Regions from separate parts of the Priestia sp. P1_B12_1 genome, predicted to be linked through region 1. Evidence: predicted binding sites of a transcription regulator. Region 1 holds the regulator's gene; the other holds the start of a gene.

Region 1 (4,207 bases):
TATGAAGAATATCCCTTTAACACGAGGGTTTATTTATATTATTATGGGGATTTTATTCACCTACCTGGCTATTCAAAATGCTCAGGAAACCGTGTGGAACTTCCCTACGATCTTATTTGCACTCGTAGCCGCATTCGATTTCAGATTTGCGGTTCGCATTTTTATCTTGCACTATAAAATTAAAAAGTTGCAGCAGCACTATAAAAATCAAGATGATTCATCTAAATAAAAAAACCACTGTTCCAGTGGTTTTTTTACATACTAACATCTTCTCTTTCTTGCTCTGCCCTTGCCTTTAACACTTTGCGATACGAAATGCGGGAAATAATGATGCTGATTTCATACAAAATTAAGAGCGGCACTGTCACCATCATGTGCGAGAGCAATTCTGGTGGTGTAATAAGTGCGGCAATAACTAGCAGTACGAAATAGGCATACTTTCGAATTTGAGATAAAAACATAGGCGTGATAATTCCTAATCGCGTCAAAAACATGACGACAACAGGAAGCTGAAACAACAGCCCAAAAGGCAGTGTGAGCTGCATTAAAAAAGAAAAGTATTCATTAATGCCAATCACTTGGTTTACATTCAGCTCATCAGAAACGCGCGTCATAAAATCGACGACAAATGGAAACAACACAAAATAAGAAAAAGAGACACCGCCGATAAAGAGAAAAATGGAAACAGGAATATATCCAAGCGTTACCTTACGCTCTTTTTCATATAAACCAGGACTAATAAATGCCCAAAGTTGATACAGTGCAACAGGAGCTGCAAGTACACAGCCGATAATAACAGCAAACTGCATATAAATCTTAACTGGATCTGTTAGCCTAAATGCATTCATCGTTAAATTTTTTGCCTCATCAGCATGCTGTAAATAGACAATAACCTTATCCGCTATAAAAAAGCCGCCAATTGTGGCAATCACAAAGAAAAATAAAACAATTAAAATGCGCTTTCGCAGCTCTCCTATATGATCATATATTGACATTTCTTGTTCGGTCATACTATGATCACCCTTTTACTCTTTGTCATCTACTTGACGCTGTTTATCTTTTTCACGATCTTCTGAGGCACCGCTAGCGGCATGCTTAAACTCTCTAAGCGTTTGCCCGACTGATCTTCCTAGCTCCGGTAACCGTTTCGGTCCAAAAATAAGCAGTGCTACAATCGCAATAATAATCCAACTGCCTGCTCCAATCCCCATATTCCCACTCTCCTTATTAATTTAGACTTAAGGAAATCGTAACATAGTCCGCCTTATTCAACAGGATAATTTTTCAAAAAGTAGACGAGCGACTGTAATTCTACAGCCAGATCAATATGATGCAGTCGAATCTCATCCGGTACGTTTAAGCGTGCAGGAGTAAAGTTTAAAATTCCTTTAATTCCGCAACTCACTAAACGATCGGTAATTTGCTGAGCAACAGTGGCTGGAACGGTTAAAATCGCTACTGAGATGTCATCACTCATATAATCTTCCAATTGGTCAAGATGATAGACGGGCACGTCGCCTACTTTTGTACCGACTTTATCTTCTATCACATCAAAAGCGCACTCAATTTTGGTGTTATTATTTTTAATAAAATTATAATTTAAAAAGGCCGTTCCTAGATTCCCTACGCCAATCAGTGCTACTTTCGTTACTTCATCTTGGTCTAACGTTTTACGGAAAAATGTAAGTAAATAATTCACATTGTAGCCGTATCCCTTTTTCCCTAATGCTCCAAAGTAAGAAAAATCCCGGCGAATAGTAGCAGAATCAACTTTCACTGCCTCACTTAACTCCGCTGACGAAACACGCTGTTTACCAGAAGCATGCAAGTTTTTTAAAAAACGATAATAAAGCGGCAATCGTTTAGCCGTTGCTTGTGGTATTTTTAATTGTTCAGTGTTCACGTTGTACCCCCTCAGTTCATGTATGTCATTACTAACATTTTCAAGTCATATTGCATTACCTTTCACAAAGCCTCAACCGCCTTGAGGTAGCGCTTCCAATTCTCTCTCTTTTCTCTTGTTTTATATATACTCCGCTTCACACCCCGACGCCTTTTGTCTATCCAGCACTACTTAAAGTCGGTAGCTAGAACGAAGTAATTAGCTCTTCAAAGGATCCGTTTGTTAGTCATGACGGGTTTTCTACATCCATCATATATAAGTTCAGAGATGCACTTATCTCTTATTTTAACATAGTATCCTGTATAAAATGTGCAGGTAAAATCATTTTATTTCATGAATCAAAACATTCGCTTCATCATTTGTCCTTGTCTCTCTACAAATTACAAACGCTTGTAGGAAGAACTTGTAGTTGAAAATATGTTAAAATACACTATGGATATACTACTAGAGGTGAAAAAATGATTATTCTACAATTGAACGGTATTACAAAATACTATGGGGCAGAACCCATTTTATCGAATATAAAGTTAGAAGTACAATCAAAAGACCGCATTGCCCTAGTGGGACGAAACGGTGCTGGTAAATCAACTTTATTAAAAATTATTGCTGAGCAGCTTTCTTATGACAGCGGAGAAATTATTAAACCTAAAGGTGTTTCCATTGATTATATGGGACAAGATACAGTTCTTGAGTCAACACTCTCCATATGGGAAGAAATGATGACGGTCTTTGCTCCGTTAAAGAAGATGGAAAAAGAATTACGTACGCTTGAAACGAAGATGGGCGATCCAGACATTTTTAATGATTCAGTTCAATACGAAAAACTAACCAAAGAGTACGATCAGCTTCAAGTAACGTTCAAAGATTTAGGCGGCTATCAATATGAAGCGGATACACGATCTATTCTTCATGGTTTCCGTTTCTCAAACTTTGACTATAGCACCCCTATTTCCTCCTTGAGCGGTGGACAAAAAACGCGCTTGGCTCTTGCAAAACTGCTTTTAACAAAGCCAGACTTGCTTATTCTGGATGAGCCTACCAACCACTTAGATATTGAAACTTTAGCATGGCTGGAACAGTTTCTGCAAGGGTATGAAGGAGCTATTTTAATTGTTTCACACGATCGTTACTTCCTTGATAAGGTCGTAAATCAAGTGTATGAAGTCACACAAAAAACAACGGTCAAGTACACGGGCAACTACTCTAAATACCTTGTACAAAAAGCAGAGCGATATGAAAAAGAGTTGCGTCAGTACGAAAAACAGCAAGATGAAGTCGCAAAACTGAATGATTTTATTCAGCGAAACATCGCCCGCGCATCGACTACAAAACGTGCGCAAAGCAGACGTAAGCAGCTCGATCGAATGGAGTTAATAAATCGACCTAACGACGGCGAAAAATCGGCTAGTTTTTCGTTTGAAATTGAGCGTCAAAGCGGAAATGAAGTCTTAAATCTCGAAAACGTGTCTATCGGATATGATGAAAACAAATACGTCGTCCAAGACGCAAACCTTCGGATTAAAAAAGGTGAAAGCCTTGCGTTGGTTGGCCCTAATGGAGTTGGGAAATCTACGTTATTAAAAGGTATTGTGGATAAACTAAGCTTCAAGACTGGAACCATTTCTTTTGGCTCAAACGTAATGGTTGGTTATTACGACCAAGAGCAAGCTAATTTAACGTCTAATAAAACCGTTTTAAATGAGCTTTGGGATGACTACCCATCCAAACCTGAAAAAGAAATTCGTACAGCGCTTGGAAATTTTCTGTTTTCAGGTGATGATGTACTGAAAATCGTTTCGACGCTTAGCGGTGGTGAAAAAGCACGTTTGGCTCTTGCGAAGCTTATGCTTCAAAAAGCTAATTTCTTAATTTTAGATGAACCTACTAACCATCTTGATTTAGATAGTAAACAAGTACTCGAGAATGCGTTAATTGATTACCCAGGGACTCTATTATTTGTTTCACATGACCGTTATTTTATTAATCGTATTGCAAACAAAATAGCAGAGCTATCTCCTGAAGGGGTAGAAGAATTTCTTGGAGATTATGACTATTATGTAGAAAAGAAAGCAGAAATAGAGGAAATCAAAGAATTAGAAAATATAAAAGCAAACGAAGAACGCACGGTAAAAGTAGATAAACAGTCCTATAAACAAGATAAAGAACAAAAGAAATTGATGAGGCAGCGAACGCGCCGCATTGAAGAAATTGAAACTGAAGTAAACAAATTAGAAGCCGCACAAGCGGAGAATGAAGAACTTCTTTGTGACCCTGAAATTTATCAAAACCACGAAGAAGTATCAA
Region 2 (4,207 bases), on a different contig from region 1:
ACTCTTGAAGTCGGGTCATAATCTGATCCGTACTCTTGCTTAGGAACAGAATACATTCCTTTATTTTTTGTGCCTATGTATTCAAGTGCCAGGTTCGGATATTTTTCTTTAAACTGCGTAAACTCTTTTTGAACCGTATTCCATGTAAAATAAGGATTTTTCTCTTGATTTGTTTCATTTCCTTCTTGCTTAACAAAATTAACGATTACATCGTTCTCACTGTACGTCAGCAAAGAACGACTATACATGTCTAAGTACGTATGAATCGTTTCTTTTAACTCTTTCACTTGACTTTGAGACTGAACTTCTACATCTTTTTCTATTTGTGTTTTGGTAAATTGATAAACAGTCCCTGAAACAACTAATAATAAACTAGCTATAAAAATACTAAAAAATACTACGAGCTTTGCACTTAACCTCTTCATTCCCTCACCCTTCTACAAAAATCTTTATATTACTAATAACGGCTTTTCATTTTCATTTTTGAAGAAGTTTTTGTGAATTATTTCAAATTTCCCCAAAAATAAAACCAGCCCATCCTTTCATAACGAAAGAACGTGCTGGTTTTATTTTTGCTTTTCGTATGCATCAGGTTCAATATGAACAAGCGTATCTTTAATTTGATGCTCATCGTTCATCATATGTTCAATTTGATCAGCAATTTCATGGCTTTTGATAACATTTAAATGGGGATCTACTTTAACAGTTACATCGATCACGACTTGGTTACCAAGCTTACGCGCTTTCACATCTTCTACTTCTTTTACACCATCTACAAGCTCGATGCTTTCTTTGTAGTGCCCTAACTTTTCTTCATCAAATCCGTCCGTTAAGGAATGAGCCGCTTCTTTAAAAATTTCGATGGCTGTTTTACAAATAATAATTCCCACAGCAAAAGCAGCTACCACATCCAGCCAGGGCAGACCGAACTGTGAACCAAAAATCCCCACAACAGCCCCTATACTCACAAGTGCATCAGACAAATTATCTTTAGCAACCGCATATAAAGACTGGCTATCAAGTTTTTTAGCAAGCTTAATATTATATCGGTAGACACCACCCATAACAGCAGCCGCTCCAAGACCTACCCAAGCAGCCAGTAAATTAGGCGCTTCAGATTTGTCCATAAATAATGACTGACCCGCATCGACCAATACTTCTAGTCCGATGACCATCATGATAAAAGAAGCAATAAGTGAAGAGATATGTTCCGCTCTGGAATGTCCATAGGGGTGATCATTATCGCGAGGTTTTTTAGAAATCTTTAAGCCGATTAAGACGGCAATTGATGCAATAATATCTGTAACATTATTAAGACCGTCGGCTTTTAATGCAGAGGAAGCGGTGATACCCGCAATGATAAGTTTACATGTCGATAAAAAGATATATGATAAGATACTAACCCAAGCGCCTTTTTGGGCTTGCTCATAGTAATTCTCCATCCCTTCCACTCCTTTATTCAAAATAAGCAAACTTAGTGTAACAAATGGATTTCGTGTGGGTCTATAGAAACATTATTGGCTGCTAACATACAAATAGAGAATGTTAAACTCTTTAGCTTTCTGCAAAACAAGTTGCCTTTACTCAACACTTTAAACGTTTAAGATCTTTCTAAATGTGGCACTTCATGTAGAAGGACATTTTTTTAAATCGCCCTGTAAAATTGTTTACTATTTTTTAAGGGTGTGATTTTTATCACAGCCGAGGGTATTTATTCTTGTTACACTAACATTGTGAAAAACATCACAAAATAAAATTCAAAGGATGATACAAATGAAAACACAATTTACACCAAAAACACGAAAAGTTGCCGTTATCGGAACTGGTTTTGTTGGCTCAAGCTACGCTTTTTCAATGGTGAATCAAGGTATTGCCAATGAATTAGTGTTAATCGATATGAACAAAGAAAAAGCAGAAGGTGAAGCACGCGATATCAATCATGGAATGCCATTTGCCACACCGATGAAAATCTGGGCTGGAGATTATAAAGACTGTGCTGATGCTGATTTAGTAGTTATTACAGCGGGCGCTAATCAAGCTCCAGGGGAAACACGCTTAGATCTAGTTGAAAAAAACGTTAAAATTTTTGAATGCATCGTAAAAGATATTATGAACAGCGGATTTGACGGCATCATTTTAGTGGCAACAAATCCAGTTGATATTCTCGCACACGTTACACAAAAAGTATCAGGATTACCAAACGAACGGGTAATTGGTTCAGGAACGATCCTTGACACAGCTCGCTTCCGCTACTTGTTAAGCGACTATTTCGAAGTAGATTCTCGCAACGTCCACGCTTATATTATGGGGGAACATGGAGATACGGAATTTCCTGTTTGGAGCCACGCGCAAATTGGCGGTGTGAAGCTCGAACATTTTATCAATACTGCCGCTATTGAAAAAGAACCCGATATGCAGCATCTATTCGAACAAACCCGCGATGCGGCTTACCATATTATTAATCGAAAAGGAGCGACTTATTACGGAATTGCAATGGGGCTTGTACGCATTACCAAGGCTATTTTAGATGATGAAAATTCTATTTTAACAGTATCTGCTTTATTAGAAGGACAATACGGTATTTCTGATGTGTATATCGGCGTACCAGCTATCATTAATAAAAACGGCGTGCGTCAAATTATTGAATTGAATTTAACTCCTCACGAACAGCAACAGCTCGAGCACTCTGCTAGCATTCTTAAGCAAACTCGCGACAGAGCTTTTGTGTAACATCTAAAGATTTTTGCGGGGGACTCCCCCGCTCCCTTGTTTTAAATATGTAGTAGAGGTGTATGAATATGACGTGGACTCAGGTATATAATCCGTTAGATAATATTTGGCTTTCTGCACTAATTGCACTCATCCCCATTATCTTTTTCTTTATTGCTTTAACTCTTTTGAAATTAAAAGGACATATTGCTGCCGGTATTACGGTGCTTCTTTCTATGATTATTGCTATTTATTTTTATGATATGCCTGCCTCAATGGTTTTAGGAGCCACAGGCTATGGGTTTCTGTATGCACTTTGGCCCATCAGCTATATTATTATCGGAGCGGTGTTCTTATACAAGCTAACTGTCAAAAGCGGACAGTTTACTACCATCAGACAATCTATTATTTCAATAACCGATGACCCCCGCTTGCAAATGCTGCTTGTTGCTTTTTCCTTTAATGCTTTTTTAGAAGGGGCAGCGGGATTTGGGGCTCCAATTGCCATTACAGCAGCGCTTTTAGTTGGACTTGGGTTCAAACCGTTAAAAGCAGCGGCGCTATGTTTAATTGCTAATACAGCTTCAGGAGCGTTTGGTGCCATGGGGATTCCTGTTATTGTCGCAGGACAAGTATCTGGCATAGATCCAAAAGAAATTGCTCATTTTCTCGGCACGCAGCTTCCAATTATTTCTTTTCTTATTCCTTTTTTACTTGTCTTTATTATGGATGGGATAAAAGGATTAAAAGACGTATGGAAAGCAACGAGCATCACAGCCGTTTCCTATGCACTGACACAGTATTTAACTGTTACATACATCGGCCCTGAACTTCCAAATATCACATCTTCTATTGTGAGTTTGCTTGCTCTTGCTTTTTATATTAAACGAACAAGCCCGGCAGCAGCTAAAAGCTTCAGCCTGTCACCAAAACAGATTTTAAAGGCTTGGTCTCCTTTTATTCTATTAACGATACTCGTTACGGCTTGGAGCATTTCTTTTGTCAAAATAATGCTTGAACATATGAACCTGCTTATTAACGTCCCATTTTTACACAATCACGTAATTAAAGCAGCGCCTTTAGTAAAAGATCCTACGCCTTACGCTGCTGTCTTAAAAATAGACGTATTTGCAGCAACAGGTACAGCAATTCTTATTGCTTGTATCCTTTCAGTTTTCTTGCTTAACGTATCGCCAAAAGTGGCATGGACCACTCTTTTAGAAACCGTAAAAGAATTATCAAGACCTATTATTACTATTATGATGGTCATTGCTTTTGCTTTTATTTCAAATTATTCAGGACAGTCTTCTACACTTGGATTGGCGCTTGCTACATCAGCTGCTTATTTTCCATTTTTATCTCCATTTCTTGGCTGGATCGGCGTATTTCTAACGGGGTCTGTCGTATCAAATAATGCGCTGTTCGGCAACTTGCAGCTAACTACAGCTCAGCAAATTAATGTCTTGCCAGTTATTCTCGTAGCGGCCAATACTGCCGG

The links. The regulator Rex, encoded in region 1, represses fermentation and respiration genes when NADH is low (regulators of the CRP and FNR family bind a similar motif). The targets are predictions, from matches to a motif close to TTGTGAAATATTTCACAA.
Region 2: a site for Rex is predicted at 1,732-1,749, ahead of AC1D0Y_RS23270 (L-lactate dehydrogenase). Genes of this name have one in related genera too.

The regions. Positions count from the first base shown of each region.
Region 1 covers NZ_JBFTZR010000032.1:6,475-10,681, reverse strand. Annotated here, with positions in the region: gene AC1D0Y_RS28600 (CPBP family intramembrane glutamic endopeptidase) at 1-5, shown strand, start outside; gene AC1D0Y_RS28595 (YdiK family protein) at 2-229, shown strand; gene tatC (twin-arginine translocase subunit TatC) at 255-1,010, opposite strand; gene tatA (twin-arginine translocase TatA/TatE family subunit) at 1,026-1,211, opposite strand; gene AC1D0Y_RS28580 (redox-sensing transcriptional repressor Rex) at 1,265-1,903, opposite strand; gene abc-f (ribosomal protection-like ABC-F family protein) at 2,362-4,207, shown strand, end outside.
Region 2 covers NZ_JBFTZR010000009.1:87,732-91,938, forward strand. Annotated here, with positions in the region: gene AC1D0Y_RS23260 (methyl-accepting chemotaxis protein) at 1-425, opposite strand, end outside; gene AC1D0Y_RS23265 (cation diffusion facilitator family transporter) at 567-1,442, opposite strand; gene AC1D0Y_RS23270 (L-lactate dehydrogenase) at 1,774-2,730, shown strand; gene AC1D0Y_RS23275 (lactate permease LctP family transporter) at 2,793-4,207, shown strand, end outside.